DNA from 3 places in the Rhizobacter sp. LjRoot28 genome. Region 2 is predicted to be linked to each of the others. Evidence: predicted binding sites of a transcription regulator. Region 2 holds the regulator's gene; each other region holds the start of a gene.
What was found. Region 2 encodes FliA, which starts transcription of late flagellar genes. Its sites were predicted from a motif close to CTAAAGTTTNNNNNNNNNNNGCCGNTA; they were not measured.
Positions count from the first base shown of each region.

Region 1: fliD (flagellar filament capping protein FliD) is a predicted target of FliA. The motif match lies at 3,167-3,193, and genes of this name have one in related genera.
Region 3: flgM (flagellar biosynthesis anti-sigma factor FlgM) is a predicted target of FliA. The motif match lies at 4,323-4,349, and genes of this name have one in related genera.

Region 1 is NZ_CAXUQC020000001.1:979,196-985,320, reverse strand. Features, by position in the region: gene ACSQ2F_RS04710 (adenylyltransferase/cytidyltransferase family protein) at 1-54, opposite strand, end outside; gene ACSQ2F_RS04705 (CDP-glycerol glycerophosphotransferase family protein) at 51-1,526, opposite strand; gene fliD (flagellar filament capping protein FliD) at 1,665-3,101, opposite strand; gene ACSQ2F_RS04695 (flagellin domain-containing protein) at 3,300-4,148, opposite strand; gene ACSQ2F_RS04690 (flagellin) at 4,385-5,227, opposite strand; gene ACSQ2F_RS04685 (O-linked N-acetylglucosamine transferase family protein) at 5,394-6,125, shown strand, end outside.
Region 2 is NZ_CAXUQC020000001.1:583,299-589,423, reverse strand. Features, by position in the region: gene ACSQ2F_RS02795 (methyl-accepting chemotaxis protein) at 1-1,280, opposite strand, end outside; gene ACSQ2F_RS02790 (RNA polymerase sigma factor FliA) at 1,309-2,022, opposite strand; gene ACSQ2F_RS02785 (MinD/ParA family ATP-binding protein) at 2,038-2,823, opposite strand; gene flhF (flagellar biosynthesis protein FlhF) at 2,870-4,489, opposite strand; gene flhA (flagellar biosynthesis protein FlhA) at 4,572-6,125, opposite strand, start outside.
Region 3 is NZ_CAXUQC020000001.1:989,992-996,116, reverse strand. Features, by position in the region: gene flgF (flagellar basal-body rod protein FlgF) at 1-483, opposite strand, end outside; gene flgE (flagellar hook protein FlgE) at 533-1,798, opposite strand; gene ACSQ2F_RS04765 (flagellar hook assembly protein FlgD) at 1,859-2,506, opposite strand; gene flgC (flagellar basal body rod protein FlgC) at 2,538-2,954, opposite strand; gene flgB (flagellar basal body rod protein FlgB) at 2,957-3,361, opposite strand; gene flgA (flagellar basal body P-ring formation chaperone FlgA) at 3,501-4,286, shown strand; gene flgM (flagellar biosynthesis anti-sigma factor FlgM) at 4,404-4,727, shown strand; gene ACSQ2F_RS04740 (hypothetical protein) at 4,778-5,188, shown strand; gene ACSQ2F_RS04735 (alpha/beta fold hydrolase) at 5,489-6,125, shown strand, end outside.

The sequences.
Region 1 (6,125 bases), 400 kb from region 2:
TAACGCGCCCTGGCGCAGTTCCACGGCGGCAGGGCCGAGTGCGGCGGCCCTCATGCCGGCTCCTCCGCAGCGGCGCAGGCCTGGGCCAGTTCATCAGTCAGCAGAGAGAGCAGCCGATCCGCCGATCCACCGTGCTGGTGGTCGTGCAGCTCATCGCGGAGTGCCCGGCGGGCATTGCGCGCCGTCGCCGGCTCCGCAGGCCGACGGATGAGATCGACAAGCGCCTGAGCGGTCGTTGCGACAGGGCCTGGTGGAACGCTCAGCTTGGCATCAAAAAGCTTGCGCGACCGGGTCACATAGTCGTGATGGTCGGGACGAAACAACAGGACCGGCCGATCGAGCAGCAGGAAGTCGAACATGATCGACGAATAGTCGGTGATGAGAACCGAAGTCCGGGTCAGCAACGGATACACATCCGTCCGGGGTGCGACGAAGCACACGCTCGGGAGCGACTTGGCGATCTCCGGTACAGACGGTTGTTCGACCGGGTGCATGTTGACGATGAGGAGGTCGCCAGCGTCGGCGATGGCTTTCGCCACGCGTTCGATGCCAACCTGGAGGATCCACTGGGCACGGTTGGCATCCCGGAATGTGGGCGCGTAGAGGAAGATTCGCCCTCCCCTCGCTTGCACCTCCCCCGCGCGCTGCCAGGCCTCCTCGTCCACGTTGAGCAGATCATGTCCTGCAGGCTCGCGCGTGAGGACGTCGTTGCGGGCATAGCCGACCGGCGCATAGCCGTCAAAGGAGAACCAGCGGCGCCATTCCGGTTCATGACGGGCAGCCGTTCCGACAAAGCGAGCGAAGTGCCCGCACGTGCGAAGCACCCGCGCGATCCGGGGTGACATGTGCTTGAGCGGGGGCAAGTTCCGATAGCCGATCTCCTTGATGGAGACGCCGTGCCACATCTGGACCTGGCGTGCACCCGCCAGGAGCGCGGCTGCGTACGGATTGGCACCCAACAGGTGATCGCTGATCACCACCACCGCAGCAGCGAGCGCTGTGTGCAGATGATCCGGCGTCCACTCCGCATGGGTGTGAGGCAGGCAGCGCCCGCCCATCGACCGCACTTGCGCTTCCTGGTCCGCGTTGGACGGAAGAAACCAGAGCTCCGCACCAAGCGCATCGTCACTCTTGCAGGCGGCAAGCCACGCATACTTGATGTTGTCGCCGAAATAAGTACCGCCCACGAAGACGACGATTCGCTCTTTCGGGTGCAGACGAGACACCTCGGCAAGCTCGCGATTGCAGCGCTCCACGTGAAGCTCTTGTTCGAGCGCTGCCACGCGGCCCTGGAGCTTGTGAAGGTCGTGGTTGCGCAAGTGAAGGATGGTGTCGACCAGCGACTCGACCATTCCGCTCAAGTTCGTGTTGAAGCCCTCGATCTCAGCGAGGCGTTCCTCCACCGTGAGGCCGGCAGGGGCGGACACACTGGCGTCCTCACCCAGAGGGGCGGTACATCGGTGACTCACCGTCGACGCAACGACGCGCTCATCCAGTGAGGAAACTTGCGGTGACTGGGCCTTCATGGCAATCGCGCTCCTGGCAACTCGAGGGGCGATCCGGAACGGACCGCTCTCTCAAAGTCTAGGCCTTGGTGCGCTGCGCGATGTACCGAAGAACGGGGAGAAGGCGGGGCTGTTCGGCGGCCCGTCCTTGCACCGCTTTCAGCTGTTCCGGCTCAGCGCGGCCAGCTGCCCGCTCACATAGCTGCTCAGGCCGCTGAGCTTTGCCATGTTTGCGTCGAGCGACTGGTATTGCGCGCGGATGCGCTTCTCCGTCTGAGCCAGCCGAGTTTCCATGTCGGAGACGCGCTTGTTGTTGCGGTCGATGCTCGACTGGATTCCTGATGTCCGCGACTCCAGGGGGCCTTCCGTGCCAAGGATGCTGTCGGCCAATTTCGCAAACCGAAAGACGATGCCGGACGATGTCTCGTTGCTCAGATCGGAGCTGGACATCAGCTTGCGGAGCTCCGCCGGAGTGGCAAGCGCTGCATCCAGCTTCTTGCTTTCGAGCTTGATCGTCCCATCCTTCTGGACCTCCAGGCCGGCGTCGGACAGAGAACGCAGTGCGCTCGGCGCAGTGCTGGTTCCCCGCAGGATCTCGCGCAGCTGCGATTGCAGGCCGATCACCGTCCGATCCCCCTGCAGCTTCCCGGCGGTCTTGCTGTCGGCGTTGTACTTGGTTTGCGTGGCAATGAACTTGGACAGTTCGTTGTAGGCGTTCACGAACTCGGTCACCTTGGTCTTCATTGATTCGGTGTCCTGAGCAACCTGCAGATCAATCGGGCTTGCCGACTTCTTCAGCAGCTTGATGGTCATCCCATCGGCCACGTCCGTGAGCGTATTCGATGCCGATTCGATGTCGATGCCATTCAAGGTCGCCCGGGCGTTGGTGGCCGACTGGTTGAGCGACAGGCCAGACACGGTCCCGTCCTCGGGATCAAAGGCCAACTTCGCGAGGCCGAGTCCTCCGGCACCCGGCTCTTGTTCCTCGGCGCTGATGCGAAAGCCGTTCTCGGCACCCGTTTGGGTCGAGCGAATCGAGAGTCGCGCACCACTCGCGTCGTAGATCACGGTCGCCGTCACGCCGGCACCGGCCGCATTGATCTTGTCGCGCACTGCGGCAAGGCTGCTTTCACCGGGACCGATGTCAACCGTCACGGATGTCGTGCCGGCCTTCAGTCCGAAGGTGGCGGGATCGCCGGTCCAGCTTCCAAGCTCGATGGTCAACTTCCCCGCGCCCATGAGGTGATCCTTCGACGGGAACGCCGGGGAACTCGCAGTCTGTGCGTTCGCCAGGTCCTTCACGAGCAGGCTGTAGCTTCCAACCGGGGCACCTTCACCCGTGGTGACCGACGCGACGTTGGCATCGCTCGAGGTTGCTGTCGTTCCGGACCAGAGGGTTAGCGAATTGAGCGCGCGCGCTTTGTCCTGAAAGGTCGAGACATGGCTTTGCAACTGCCCGTAGGTCGACAACTGCGACTTCATCGTGGTCGCTGCGGTTTGCAACAGCGAGGCCGGCCGCCGTTCGACCGCCATGAGCGATGAAACGATGGATTCCACGTCCAGACCACTGCCCAGACCTGTCGACGAAATTGCCATGGCGACCTCCGGTTGCTCGATAGAAACAGAAACGGATCATTAGGGGGGTTCCCCAGATGATCCGTTTTCGACGGCTCTTTTCAGAACTTGAGCCGCTGATACACCTTGTTGCAACCGACGACCGCCATCGGCCCCGACCCCGGAGACAGGATCGGCGGATGATTCAGGGCCCTCGGCGCCCCATCAGCTCGCGGAAGATCAGCCGCCGCGCAGCAACGACAGCACCTGCTGAGGCAATTGGTTGGCTTGAGCCACCATCGCATTGCCCGCTTGCTGAAGAATCTGCGCTCGCGAAAGGGCCGCGGTCTCCGCGGCGAAGTCCGCGTCCATGATTCGGCTCCGTGCAGCGGATTGGTTCTCCACTGCCTGCTGCAGGTTCGAGATCACCGCATCGAAACGCGACTGGGTGGCACCGAAGGTCGCACGGGTGTTGTTGATCGTGTCCAGCGCGTCGTCGATGTTGTCGATCACCGTCTTGATGGAGCCCGCGGTGGAGTCCTTGTCGATCGACACGCCGGTGGTCACCGCCTCGATCGTGGTGTCGGACGCCATGTTCGTCGTCGTGACCGTGATGGTGTCATCGGCAGTCGTGTTCGCGCCGATCTGGAAGGTCAGCGCAGTTGCGGCGCTGCCGAGAATCGCCTGGCCGTTGAACGTCGTGCCGCTCAGGATGCGCGAGATCTCGCTCTGGAGCTCGCGGAACTCCTTGTTGAGCGAGTCTTTGTCGTCCTTGCTGTTCGTGGAGTTTCGGGCCTGCACGGCGAGTTCACGCATGCGCTGGAGCGAGTCTCCCACCTTGGACAGAGCGCCTTCGGCCGTCTGGGCCAGCGAGATGCCGTCGTTGGCGTTGCGAACCGCGACGTTCATGCCACGGACCTGAGCGTTCATGCGCTCGGCAATTGCAAGGCCGGCAGCGTCGTCTTTGGCGGAGTTGACTCGCAGGCCCGACGACAAGCGTTGCATGGAAGTCGCCAGCGAACTCTGGGACGCGTTGAGGTTTCGTTGCGCGTTCAGCGACGCGATGTTCGTATTGATCGTCTGTGGCATGAAAGCACTCCTTCAAGAATCGTGTGACTCCCGGCTCGAAGCCGGCATTGCGTTCCGCCGCATCAGGATCACTCCCATGTGGCGGCGCACAAGGCCGGCAATTCGCACCGCAGACCCGTGATAGCGATTCTGAAAGGGGCGCCCCAATGCGAAAGGCGGAAATGAAGGGATTCACCCCTCCATTTCCGCCTTCGAACTCGGCTCCCCGGCCTCCCGGCCAGGGAAGTCGACGTCGATTAGCGCAGCAGCGACAGCACCTGTTGGGGAGCCTGGTTGGCTTGCGCGATCATCGCGTTGCCGGCCTGCTGCAGGATCTGCGCTCGAGACATGTTCGCCGTTTCCGACGCGAAGTCGGCGTCCATGATGCGGCTGCGGGCTGCGGACTGGTTCTCGACCGATTGCTGCAGGTTGGAGATCACTGCATCGAAGCGCGACTGCATGGCACCGAACTTGGCACGGGTGTTGTTGATCGTGTCGATCGCCTTGTCGATGTTGTCGATCACGGTCTTGATGGAGCCGGCCGTCGAATCCTTGTCAATCGAGGCGCCGGTCGTCACGTCTTCGATCGTCGTGTCCGAAGCCATGTTCGAGGTGGACACTTCAATCACGTCGTCGCTCGTGGTGTTCGCGCCCACCTGGAACGTCAGGTCCGTGGCTTCCTTGCCGAGGATGGTGCTGCCGTTGAAGGTCGTGCCGCCGAGAACGCGGGTGATTTCCTTCTGCAGTTCTGCGAATTCCTTGTTCAGCGAGTCCTTGTCGTCCTTGCTGTTCGTCGAGTTGCGCGCCTGCACAGCAAGTTCGCGCATCCGCTGCAGGGAGTCACCCACCTTGGACAGAGCGCCTTCGGCCGTCTGGGCCAGCGAGATGCCGTCGTTGGCGTTGCGAACCGCGACGTTCATGCCACGGACCTGGGCGTTCATGCGCTCGGCGATGGCCAGGCCGGCGGCGTCATCCTTGGCGGAGTTGATCCGCAGACCCGAGGACAGGCGCTGCATGGACTGGGCCAGCGACGATTGCGAAGAGACCAGGTTGCGCTGGGCGTTGAGCGAACCGATGTTGGTGTTGATGACCTGTGCCATTTCAATATCTCCTATGGTTTCCGATAACTCCCGGCAACAGCGCCGGACGTTCAGTCGCCGCCCGCTGCGGAACCGACTGCGACTGAGGTGCCCGACGCTAGTCAACCGCTGAATCGAGGTCCCCGAGGGTTCCCTTCATCGGCCGGCTAACCGGACCACGTACTCGTTGAAAAAAGTTGGCGAGCGCGTTGAAGCAGTTATCGGGGCAGGCCCGATGAACTTGAGGGCGAGATTTCTGCCTATCACTCGGAAGAAAGGGCTTTCACGAATTTCCGTGACGAAGTACCCAAACCTCGCACGATCGGCCACTCCCGCCCTACATTGGACGACGCGCCATCCGAGCCGGGCCCCTGATCCGCCCCGGACGCCGAAGCGTCGGACACGCGCCAAGGACAACGCGGCGCCCTCTATAGATGGGGCCGGCCTGCAAGAAGTACGCAGCTTTTGCGCACTTCCTCCGGCCTTTGCGCCGGGCCGCTCGTCCCTAGACTGTCCGCTCCGAACCGACGGTCATCCCATGGACACTCACCGCAACGCCCACCGGGCACAGCAGCACTGGAATGCAGGCATCGCGCACGCGAATGCGCGCCGCTGGTCGGCAGCCATCAGCGAATTCGCTCGGGCGTCCTCGCTCGCCCCTGATGACGCGCTCGTGTGGATCAACCTCGCTCGCGCGCAGACGCGTGATCATCAGGTCGACGCGGCCATCGCCTCGGCCACCCGGGCATACGACATCGACCCCGCATCGCCACTCGCCTGCCAGCTGCTGGCTGATTGCCTGTCGGCACAACATCGCTTCAACGAAGCGGCCGCCTGCTTCGAGCGCCTGTCTCCCGAGGTGCCTCGCGACCACGACCTGTTGTCGGCCCACGGCATCGCCCTCTTCAGTGCCGGACGA
Region 2 (6,125 bases):
AGCAGCACGAACCGGCCGCCGCCCATGTCGCGCCGGTAGGTCTGCAACAGGAAGGGACGCTGGTTGCGCGCCGAAGCCAGGCCGGTGCGGTCGTTGAAGATGCGGCGATAGCGGCTGTTGGCCGTGTCCCAGGCCAGGTCACCGCGCTGCGGCTGGCAATAGCGCTGGTTATGCGTCGGCACGTAGCCGTTGCGGTCGACGGCGATGCAGAACACGGCCTTCGGATGCGCCGCCAGGACCTGCTCCTGCAGCTCGGGGAACAGGCGGTCGGCCAGCGTCACGAAACGCGTGGTGTGCTGGGCCGGATTGGTGTTCGGGAGGGGCCGGTAATCCTCGTCGAAGAGATCGGCCATCGAGATGGCGTTGCTCCGCACCGCCTCCTCCAGGCGTTCGCCGATGCCGGCGGCAGCGGCCTTGGCGGCCTCGATGAACGGAGTGTCCTCGGTCTGCAGTCCGCACTGGGCGACGAGCTCGATGAGGTGCTCGGATACCTTGAGGAAGGCCTCGCTGCGCGTCATCGCCGCATCGAGCGCATGGCTCGATCGGTTCATCTCGGTTTCGATCTCCGCCATCTGGCCGTTCAGGCCGCCGCAGATCTCGCGGCTGCGGTCCGCGGCTGCGTTGATGCTCGACACGCCGCCCTCGACGTCGCGCAGCGCGGTGTGGAAGGCGCCCTGCTCGGCCTGGCCTTCCTTCACCTGGATCTCGCGCGACAGCGCGGCGATGCGGGCGTCGAGCTGGCCGACCGTGCTCATGATGGCCTTGGACGACTGCTCGACCTTCGACGCCAGATCCTTGACCGCGTCGGCGACCACGCCGAAGCCGCGTCCGGCCTCGCCGGCCCGCTTGGCTTCCACCGAGGCGTTGAAGGCGACCAGCCGCGTCTGCAGGGCGATCTGGGTGATCTCGCTGGCGGCACCGGCCACGTCGCGAAGGGAATCCACGATGCCGGCCACTTCGTCTCCCACCGCTGCCACCGCCTGCCGGGCACGGCCGACGGCGTCGAGGCTGCCGGTGGCCACGCCCCGGATGTCGTGCTGTGCACGCGTGATGTCCTGGAGCTGGCCCGCAAGCGCAGCAACCGCCTGTGCCTGGCGGGCGGACACCTTGATGACGTCGTCGATCTGGCCCCGCACCTCGGCGGCGTCGCGGCCCATCGTGGAGGCCTGCTGGCTGATGGACCGCACTGCGCCCTTCAGGTCAGGCTCCCCCGCGGGCTCGGTGAGCGCGGCCAGGGTCGGCGGGATGTGGGTGGGCGACTTCTTGAACAGCTGGAACATGGTGCGCTCCGATCAGGCGGGCTTCAGCTCACCACTCGCGCAGCTTGACTCGCAGGCGGGCGATGGACTGGCTGTGCAGTTGGCAGACGCGCGACTCGGTGACCTTGAGCACGGCGGCGATTTCCTTCAGGTTCATGTCGTGCTCGTAGTACATGCTCATCACGTACTGCTCGCGCTCGGGCAGCGTCTTGATGCCCTCGACCAGCGCTTCGCGCATGCGATGGTCCTGCAGCTGGGCGAGCGGGTTGCCGCCGTCGTCGGCCACGTGGCGGTCGAGGAAGTCGTTGTCGCCCTCGTCACCACTCATGTCTTCCAGGTACACCAGCTGGGTGCCGCGCACCTTGCCGAGCAGTTCCTGGTACTCAACGAGCGTCACGCCCATCTCGCGGGCGATCTCGCTTTCGGCCGGTGCGCGCCCGAGCTTCTGCTCGAGCTTGTGGACGGCGGTCTCGATGCTGCGCTGCTGCTTGCGGATGCCGCGCGACAGGTAGTCGTTGCCCCGCAGTTCATCGAGCATGGCGCCCCGGATGCGCTGGGTGGCGAAGGTCTCGAACTGCACGCCCTGCTGGGCGTCGAAGCGGCTGAGTGCATCGGTGAGGCCGATCATGCCGACCTGGATCAGGTCGTCGAGCTCGACGTTCGCCGGCAGCTTGGCAATCATCTGGTGGGCCAGCCGGCGCACGAGCGGGCTGTACTGCTTGAGCATCGTATTGACATCAAGTTGGCCTTTGGCGGTGTACATGGTGGCTCCGAGAGGTCAATTCAAAACATGCTGCGACGAGGCGCCGCGGCGGCCGGCCATCGCCAGGCCGGCATGGGGCATCGCGACCGGCGACAGGACTTCACGCGCCCAGCGGCGCAGTGCGGGCGTGGGCGCTTCGCGGGCGTCCGAGGCGGGGTCGACGTGCAACCAGTCGCGCAGCACGGCACCGAGGAAGCTGTCGGCGCAGCTGGCGACCTGCGCGGCAATGCGCTCCACGCGAGGGGACGTGGGGGCCGCACACAGCAGCAGGTCGTGCACCATCAGGTGGGCGCGCTGCGTCAGCAGCTTCATGGCGGCATAGGCATGGGTCACGCTGGCCGGCCGGTCGTCGGCGAGCAGCAGGGGACGCGCCTCGCTGCGCATGAAGAGGCGGCAGAGGTCCGACTCGGTCGCATGCACCAGCATCACGTCCACGTGCGGCGCGGCATCCGCCACCGCTTGAAGGAAGGCGGCGGTGGACCCGGTGGCGTCCACGTAGCGCAGGGGCAGGCCGCGGGCAGCCATGTACGACACCTGGGGTGACAGCGTCTCGATGCATTCGCCCAGGTCCATCACCGAGAGTTCGTCCGGACTGGGGGCGCGGTCCGAGGCATCGACCACCATCACCTGGGCGCCCTGCTCCGCGAAGGCGGTGCACAGCCGCTCGAGCATCACACCGCCGAAGGCCATGTGCGGGTTGGCGACGACCGGCACCATGCGCACGCGGGCATGGGCGAACAGCTGGCGCAGCCCGTGTGCCTGGTCCTGGGGATACTGCGAATCGTGGTAGTCGTCGTGCATGGCGGCGGCGTTCGTCGGTTCGTGTGGTGTGAAGGTGGCGTCGGGCTCAGGCGTGCAGCGTCGGGCGGGGGCGCTGGGCTTGCTGTCGAGCCGTGAAGATGAGGCTCACGTCATCGGCGTCGATGCGGTAGGCCGGGTTCACGTTGGCCCGCAGCGCACGGTGCACCAGCGCATGCGACGACAGCCGGTGCCAGTCTTCGGGCACGCGCTGGCCGTTGGCCACGCCGACCACCTTCAGCTTGTGGCGGATCACGGCGTCGAGGGCCGGGGCCAGCTTCACCGCCTCGTCCATCTTCGACAGCACGATGCCCTTGCAGGCCGACGCCTGGTAGGCCAGCATCACGTCCTCGATGGTCTCGCCCTGGGCGGAGGCGTTCACCACCAGCAGCTTCTGGATGGAGCGGTGGCTGAGCATGTCGAGCAGCTCGCGGGTGCGGCTGTCGCGCTGGGCCATGCCGGCGGTGTCGATCAGCACCATCTTCTTGGACGACAGCAGCTCGAGCAGGTCCTCGAGGGAAGCGCGGTCGTGGGCGGTGTGCACCGGCACGCCGAGGATGCGGCCATAGGCACGCAGCTGTTCATGAGCGGCCACCCGGTAGGCGTCCAGCGTGATGAGGCCCAGGTTGGCGGCGCCGTACTTGGTGGCGAATGCGGCGGCGATCTTGGCGGTGCTCGTCGTCTTGCCCACGCCGGTGGAGCCGATCATGGCGTAGACGCCGCCCTGGTCTTCCAGGGCCGGCTCGGCCTCGCCGGTGAGCAGGTTGCGCTCGAGCACGTTGGCGGCCCAGGCGGACTCGTCGGTGACGTCGCTCGGCAGGCTTTCGGTGAGCTTGCGGATGAGGGCGGGCGAGAAGCCGCAGTCGAGCAGCTTCTGGATCAGGTGGGCCTGCGCCGGATTGCGCTGCAGCTTTTCCATGAAGGCCAGGGCGCCGAAGCGGTCTTCGATCAGGCCCTTCATCGAGCGCAGCTCGTTCATCATGTCCTGCTGCTCGCGGCGGCTGGTGGCCATGGAGGCGTTCAGGCCGGCGTCCGCCAGCGACGGCACCGGCTGGGCCATCGCGGCCACCGGGGCGACCGGCTCGGCCAGCATGTCGCGCATGCCGGGCAGTTCGTGGCGCGCGGCCTGCGGGCGGGCGACCGGAGCGACCGGGGCGGGGGGTGCCGCTTCCACCGGCATGGCCGGACGGGACGCCGCGGGCATGACCGGGGCGGACTGGCGAGCCGCCAGGCGCTGCTCGAGGGCCACGGGCAACTGCTCGGGCTCGGCGTGGAAGGTGGGTTCCTGGGCGCGCTGCTCGGCACGCAGGGCGGCCTGGCGGCGCTTGAGCATGCGCTCGCGCACATAGTCCTGGAAGGACAGCGTGCTCATCGACAGGCGGGCCACGTCGTCGCTGACCTCGTCCTGGGCCGGCGCCGGCTGGGCGGCCGGACGGGCGGCGGGCTTGGCCGCCGGACGGGCCGCCGCGGGGCGTGCAGCAGGCTGGGCGGCCGGGATGGATGCTGACATGCGCTCGATCTGCTGGATGCCTTCCGGCCCCATGGCCAGCACCTCGATGCCTTCGGCGCAGGGCTTGGTGGACAGCACGACGGCGTCATCGCCAAACGCCTGGCGCACCAGGGTCAGGGCGTCGCGCGAGGTCCGCGCGGTAAAACGTTTGACGTTCATGTGTTGCCTCCAAGGCGGGAAAACTTCGAAAGGGATGCAGCGCGGTCAGCCGGACCGGACGGGAACTCAGCGGAAGCCGGTGTCATGAGGTGCCTCCGATGATCGAGCCGATGCGGATCGAATGCGTCTCGGGAATCTCGCTGTGGCCGAGCACCCGCAGGCGGGGGGCGGCGCGCTTGAGCAGGCGGGCCATCGGCGCTCGGATCAGGTCGGGCACCAGCAGGCAGGCCGGGTGGCCCAAATCTTCCTGGCGCTTGGCGGACTCGGCGGCGCTGCGAGCCAGGGTATCGGCCACCCCGGGGTCGAGGGCGGCGCCGTGTGGCGAATTGAGGGCCTGGGTGACGATGCGCTCGAGCTCGGGCTCGAGGGCGATGACGTCGAGCTCCTGCACCGGGCCGTAGATCTGCTGGACGATGGACGGGGCCAGCGAGATGCGGATGCGGCGGGCCAGTTCGGCCGGGTCGCTCACCACCGAGGCGTGCTCGGCCAGGCATTCGATGATGGAGCGCATGTCGCGGATGTGCACGCCCTCTTCCAGCAGTAGCTGCAGAACCTTCTGCAGGGCCGGAATGGCGACCATCTTCGGAACCACGTCTTCGATCATCTTGGGTGCCAACTTCGTCACGTGCTCAACCAGTTGCTGGGTCTCGACGCGTCCCAGGAGGCGGGCCGCGTTCACTTGCATCAAGTGTGAAAGATGCGTGGCCACGACGGTCGAGCAATCAACAACCGTAAATCCGTTCATTTGGGCTGATTCGCGCTGGCGCTCCTCGATCCAGACGGCGGGCAAGCCGAATGCCGGGTCGGTGGTCTTGGTACCGATCAGGTTGGTGGTGGCACCGCCCGGGTTGATGGCCAGCAGCATGCCCGGGAAGGCCTCGCCCTCGCCCACGACCGCGCCACGCAGGGTCAGGCGGTACATGCTGGGCTTGAGCTCCAGGTTGTCGCGGATGTGCACGGGCGGCGGCAGGAAGCCGACGTCCTGGGCGAACTTGCGGCGCACGCCCTTGATGCGCTGCAGCAGGTCGCCCTGGCGGGCCTTGTCGACGAGGGCGATCAGCCGGTAGCCGACCTCCAGGCCCAGGGTGTCCACCGGCAGCAGGTCGTCCCAGCTCGCTTCGGCATTCGGTTCGGCCGACGGCTGCGAGGCCCGCGGCGGCGGCTCGGCCGCACGGCGCTTGTTGCGTTCCTTCATCCACCAGGCACCGTAGCCCAGGCCGCCGGCAATCGCCAGGAAGACGACATGGGGCATGCCCGGGATGACGCCCAGCAGGCCGATCACGCCAGCGGTGATGCCCAGCACCCGCGGGGAGTTGAACACCTGGGCGGAAATCTGGGTGCCGACGTCCTCGTCCTTGCCGACGCGGGACACCACGAGCGCGGCGGCCACGGAGATCAGCAGCGCCGGGACCTGGGCCACGAGCGCATCGCCGATGGCCAGCAGGATGTAGCTGTTGGCGGCCTGGGCGGCCGACAGGTCGTGCTGCACCACGCCGATGATGAAGCCGCCGATGATGTTGATGAAGAGGATCAGCAGGCCGGCCATGGCGTCGCCGCGCACGAACTTGCTGGCACCGTCCATGGAGCCGAAGAACTCGGCCTCGTCACCCACCTCGGCGCGGCGGCGCTTGGCCTC
Region 3 (6,125 bases), 410 kb from region 2:
GAGCTTGAGCCGGCCCACGCCGGTGCTTCGGCCGGTGCGGTCCTTGGCGCTCACGGTGCCGTCGGCGCCGATGCTGATCTCGGTGTTGGGCGGCACCTGGATGGGGCCGCCGTCTCCGAGCACGGGCAGGCCGCTGCGGGTGACGAGCGTGCCGTCGGCGGTGACGTCGAGCGCCCCACCGCGGGTGTAGGCCTCGGTGCCGTCGAGCGCCTGCACCGACAGCCAGCTGTTGCCCTTGACCGCGACGTCGAGGTTGCGGCCGGTGCTGGTGATGGGGCCGGCCGTGTCGTCGTAGCCGGGCGTCGACTCCAGCGCATACACCCGGGTGCTTGCGCCGCTGCCCAGCACGGGTACCGCCCGGAAGGCCTGCAACTCGGCCCGGAAGCCGGGCGTGGACGCGTTCGCCAGGTTGTTGGCGAGCGTGTCCTGGCGCTGCATGCTGGCCTTCGCGCCGGACATCGACAGGTAGATCATGCGGTCCATGGACGGCTCCGGTCAGGGGGTCGGTGACGCGTTCGGCAGGCCGGCGGGATCAGCGCAGGTTGACCAGGGTCTGCAACACCTGGTCCTGCGTCTTGATGGTCTGCGAGTTGGCCTGGTAGTGGCGCTGGGCGGTGATCATGTTCACCAGCTCGGCCGTCAGGTCGACGTTCGACTCCTCCAGCGCGCCGGACTGCAGCACGCCGAGGTTGCCCTGGCCGGGCGTGCCGACGATGGGGTCACCCGACTCGAAGGTGCGCGACCAGTTGTTGCCGCCCAGCGGCTTGAGCCCCTGCGCGTTGCGGAAGGTGGCGAGTTCGACCTGGCCGGCCGGCTTCGACTGGCCGTTCGAGTAGGTGGCCATCACGATGCCGTTCTTCTCGATCGACAGGCCGGACAACTGGCCCGGTGCATAGCCGTCCTGGGCCATGTTCGTGACACCGAAGGTGGCGCCGTACTGCGTGGCGCCCGCCAGGTTCAGCTGGATGTTCGGGATGGCGAGTGTCTCGGCGCCCGAGGCGTTGATGGACGCCGGAATGTTGAGCGTGACGTTGCCGGCCGGCGCCGTGGGCGCGCCACCGTTGGGCGGGAAGCTCATGGTGGTCAACGGCTGCGGGTTGCCGCCGCCATCGACGTTCACAGGGGACCCGTTGGCGGTGACGTACACGTTCCAGGTGTCGGTGGACGCCTTCTGGAAGTAGTAGGTCAACGCGACGTCCTGGCCCTTGTCGTCGAACACCTGCACCGAGGTGGCGTTGTTGTAGGTCGCCGCGTCGTTGAAGTTGATCATCGGCGCGGTGGCTGGCAGGGTGGGACCCACGCGGGAATCGAGGTTCATCTCGATGTTCATTTCCGTCGTGGCGTTCGGGTTGATGCCGGCGGTCGGCAGCTGCAGCGGCACGGCCTGGCCCGGCTGAACGTTGCCCTGGCCGTCGGCCGGGTAGCCCAGCAGGCGCATGCCCGCGTTGGTCTGGATGAAGCCTTCCTTGTTGACCTGGAACTGCCCGTTGCGGGAGTACAGCGTCTGGCCGTCCGGGGCGCGCACCTCGAAGAAGCCCTGCCCGTTGATGGCCAGGTCGAGCGAGTTCGCCGTGGTGGTGATGTTGCCCTGCGTGAACTGCTGGGTCACCGCCGCGAGGTTGACGCCGATGCCGATGTTGCTTCCGCCGCCACCCGTCATGGCCGTCGCGTACATGTCGGAGAACTCGGCGCGCGAGGACTTGGCACCATAGGTGTTGGCGTTCGCGACGTTGTTGCCGATGACGTCGAGGTTCTTGCTCGACGCGTTCAGACCGGAGAGACCTTGCTGGAAGCTCATGGGATGTTCCTGGCTGGTGACGCGAAGCGCCGGGGAAAGCGGGTGAAAATCGGGTGACGATCAGGTGAAGGAGCGAACGGCGCCGTAGGCCACTTGTCCGCTGTTCTTCAGCTCGAGGGTCAGCTGGTTGCCGACGGTGCTGATGGCGCGCACGGTGTCGCGCACGAGGGCCGTGGGGGTGAGTGCGGCGCCATCGGCGGTGGCCGTCACGCGAAAGGAGGTGGCCCCGGCGGTGCTGGCGGGCTTCCAGTCGAAGTCGCCGATGCCGGCCGGCCGAGCACCGAGCTGGAAGGTCTCGATGACGGTGCCTGCGGCGTTGAGCACCTCGACCTGGACCTTGTCGGCCGCCGCGTTCAGTTCGAACGTGCCGCGACCGACGCCGTCCTTGACGGTGAGCGCGTTGCCCGGCACCACGACCTCGCGACCCACCAGTGCTGCACCCTGCAGCGCCTGCATCTGGGAGAACTGGCCGGACAGGCCCTGCACCGTGCCGTTGAGCTTCTCGATGCCGCTCACGGTGTTGATCTGGGCGATCTGGCTCGTCACCTGGGCGTTGTCCATCGGGCTGAGCGGATCCTGGTTCTGCATCTGCGCCACGAGCAGCTTGAGGAAGCGCTCGGCGCTGCCGGGATCGTTCGCCGCGGCGGTGGTGCTGGCGCCGTTCAGGTCGGCGAGCGTGGAAGAGTTGATGGAACCGACGGCGGCCATGGTGTGTCCTCGGGGTCAGGCGATCAGGGCGTCAGCCCTGGCCCATCTGCAGGGTCTTGAGCAACAGGCTCTTGGCCGTGTTCATGACTTCGATGTTGTTCTGGTACGAGCGCGAGGCGGAGATCATGTTGACCATCTCCTCCACCGGGTTCACGTTGCTGTAGGTGACGTAGCCCTCGGCGTCGGCCTGCGGGTGCTTGGGGTCGTGCACGCGGCGGCCGGGCGTCTGGTCTTCGGTGATGTTGCTCACCTTGACGCCCGTGCTCATGGCGTCGCCCATCTGGCCCATCAGTTCGGCCTGGAAGGTGACCTGGCGCGCCTTGTAGGCCGAGCCGTCGGGGCCGGCGACCGTGTCGGCGTTGGCGAGGTTGGAGGCGACGACGTTGAGGCGCTGCGACTGCGCGCTGATCGCGCTGCCGGTGACGTTGAAGACCTGGAACATGCTCATGGTCATTGACCCTTGATGGCGTCGGTCATGGTGCGCACGTTGCCGTTGATGAACCGCAGCGTGGCTTCATAGCGGACCGAGTTGTCGGCGAAATTGGCGCGCTCACGGTCCATGTCGACGGTGTTGCGGTCGAGGTTGGGTTGGCTGGCCACCGCGTACTCGAGGTTGGCCTCAGCGCGCGCCGTGCCGGCCGTGGTGGCGATGTGCCCCGGGCGAGTGGCGTTGAGGCCGGCCGAAGCCTGCTGGCCGGTGGCTTCGCGCAGCGCCTGGGCGAAGTTCATGTCGCGTGCCACGTAGCCTGGGGTGTCGGCGTTGGCGATGTTGCTGGCGATCAGGCGCTGGCGCTCCGAGCGCAGGCTGAGGGCCTGGCCGTGGAAGTCGAGCGTGGCAGTGAGTCGGTTCAGCATGGGGCTTCCCTGGCGGACACCCGGATCGGGCGATGGAATGGATTGTGGGCAGCGGCGGCGAAAACATAAGCGCGAATAGCAGCCCCTTTCCTGCCCTATTCGAAAGCCGCCCTCCCCTGCCGGCCCGTACAGTGCTCGGGTGAACTTCACCCTGTCATCCCTGCGCCTTCGGCTGGTCATCGCCCTCCGCTCCCTCGTCCGCGGCATCGGGCGGAGCCTGCGCGCGCTCGGCCTCGCGATCGGGTTCTCAGGCGTCCAGGCCGTCGTTGTCATGGCGCCGGCTCATGCGCAGTCGCCGGCCCTGGCCGATGCCCTGAGGGAAGAGGTTCTCGAGCTGGTGCGCACCCGCGTGGTGGGCCCGTCCACGCCGCGCGTGGAGGTCACCCTCGGCCAGCTCGACCCGCGGCTGCGCCTGGCGCCCTGCGAACGCGTGGAGCCCTACATACCGCAAGGCATCCGCCTGTGGGGCCGCGCCCGGGTAGGCTTGCGTTGCACCCAGGGCGCCACTCACTGGAACGTCTACCTGCCCGTGACCGTCGATGTCTTCGGGCCCGGCCTCGTGGCGGCCCGCCCGCTGCCCGCCGGCCATGTCATCGCTCAAGCCGACCTGCGGCCCGCCGAAATCAACCTGGGCGAGCACCGCAGCCCGGCCATCGGCGAGGCCGCCGTGGCGGTGGGCCGCACGCTGGCGCAGGCGCTGCCTGCGGGCGAGAGCCTGCGGCAGGCGGCCCTCAAGAGCCGGCAGTGGTTTGCGCCCGGCGACACCGTCAAGGTGCGCGCGCTGGGCGACGGCTTCGCCATCACCGGCAGCGGCCAGGCGCTCGCCGCCGGGATGGAAGGCCAGACCGTGCGAATCCGCACGGACAGCGGCAAAGTCGTCACCGGCCAACCGGTCGATGAGGGCGTGGTGGAGATCACATTGTGAAAACGAAACCGATCGCAACCGCAGCCGCAAATACCTCTAAAGTTGCCTTGGGACGGGTCGAAATACCGTTCATGTTGAAAGGACGGGGGCTTTGACACCCCTCCCAAGGAGCAAACCATGAAGATTGGCAACCCCACGGACAAAACTGTCGGCGCTCCGGCGCCGGTCGCCCCTGGTCGCACTGCAACCCCCGCCGGCGCCAAGCCGCAGACGGTCGCCGCGCCCGAAACCCCTGTCGAAGCGAGCAGCCAGGTCGCCCTGTCGTCCGCCGCGACACAACTGCTCTCGAGCACCGACGCCGTCTCCGGCGACTTCGATGCCGAGAAGGTGGCCCGCATTTCGCAAGCCATCGCTGAAGGCAAGTTCCAAGTGAACGCAGGTGCCATCGCCGACAAGCTGTTGGCCAACGCCCGCGAACTCCTCGGCAAGCCCCAGCACTGAACCGGGCGCTTGCGCGCCCTTGCCCCTCCAACGCTGTACCAGAGCCCGACATGCCGAACCCGGTGAATCGACCCGACCTCCTCCCGCCCCTCGGTGCGGGCCAGGAACTCGAGACCACGCTCGCGGCGGTCGAAACCCAGTTGAGTTCGCTGGGCGATTCCTTGCGTGCCAACGACATGGGGGCCGTCGATCACCACGCGTCCGAACTGCACCGCGCCCTGGCGCGTGCCGTCGACCACTTCACCCATGCGGCCCGATCCGGGCAGGTGCCCCCCGCCTTGCGCGACCGCCTCATGCGGGCGAGCGGACTCGTGGCGTCGCAGCGAGAGTCGCTGGCGCGTGCCACGGCCGCGCTCGACCGCGCCATCGACGTGCTCATGCCGCGCGCCTCACCGGCCGCGGTCTATGGCGCCAGTGGGCAAGCCGACCGTGCCGGCCGAGGCACCAACCTCCAGGCCTGAACACGTCTGGGCGGTCACCGCCCTGCCGCCTCCCTGCAACGCCCCTCGCCGAGGGGCGTTTGCCGTTGGCTTGGTGGAACCGGCTTCGCGCCCGTGACGCCGTCGACGCCCCCAGACACCGTGCGAAGCGGCAGCGCCATTCGCCTCGCGGGGATCGCGCCACCGCCCACCACGGCGACGCGATCATGAGACGGCGCGCGCTGCGCGGTGCTACGCTGCGCGCCGCGACGGGCTGAAGCCGCGGTGCAACCGCGCCGACTGCCTGCCCACCGTCATCACGCACACACATCGGAGCGCGCCATGGGTCCATTGCCTCCCCGAAGAACAGCCCGGGTCGGCGAGGAAGAACTCGAGTACGTCGTCGCTGGCCAGGCCCCCGCCCGGGTGGTCCTGATCGGCGGCGCCGGAGCACCCATCGAAGGCTGGCACAAGGTCTTCGACGCCATGACGGCGGTTGCCACCGTCCTGGCCTACAACCGCCCGGGGCTCGGTCGCAGCAGCGCGCCAGCCGCCGCGCAGGACGGGCTGCATCTGGTCGGTTCGCTCCGCGGCCTGCTTCAGGCCGCCGGCATGGCGCCGCCATGGGTGCTGGTGGCGCATTCGTTCGGCGGCCTGATCGCGAACCTGATGGCACGGCACCACCCCGACGAAGTGGCCGCCGTCGTGATGGTGGAGGCCACCGCTCCGGACGATCCTTCCGCAATGGCCCGCCACGAGAACGGACTGCAGCGGGGCCTGAAGGCGCTGCTCGACCGGGTGTCGCCCCAGCATCCACACGCAGAGGTGCGACACGTCGCCACCACCGTGGAGCAACTGCGGGCGGCACCCGACTTCCCTCCGCGGCCCCTCACCGTCATCACCGGCCAGTCCCCCGCACTGGCATGGGCCACGCCGGTCGAGGCGCGGCGCCTGCGTGCCTTGCACCAGCAGCGCCTGG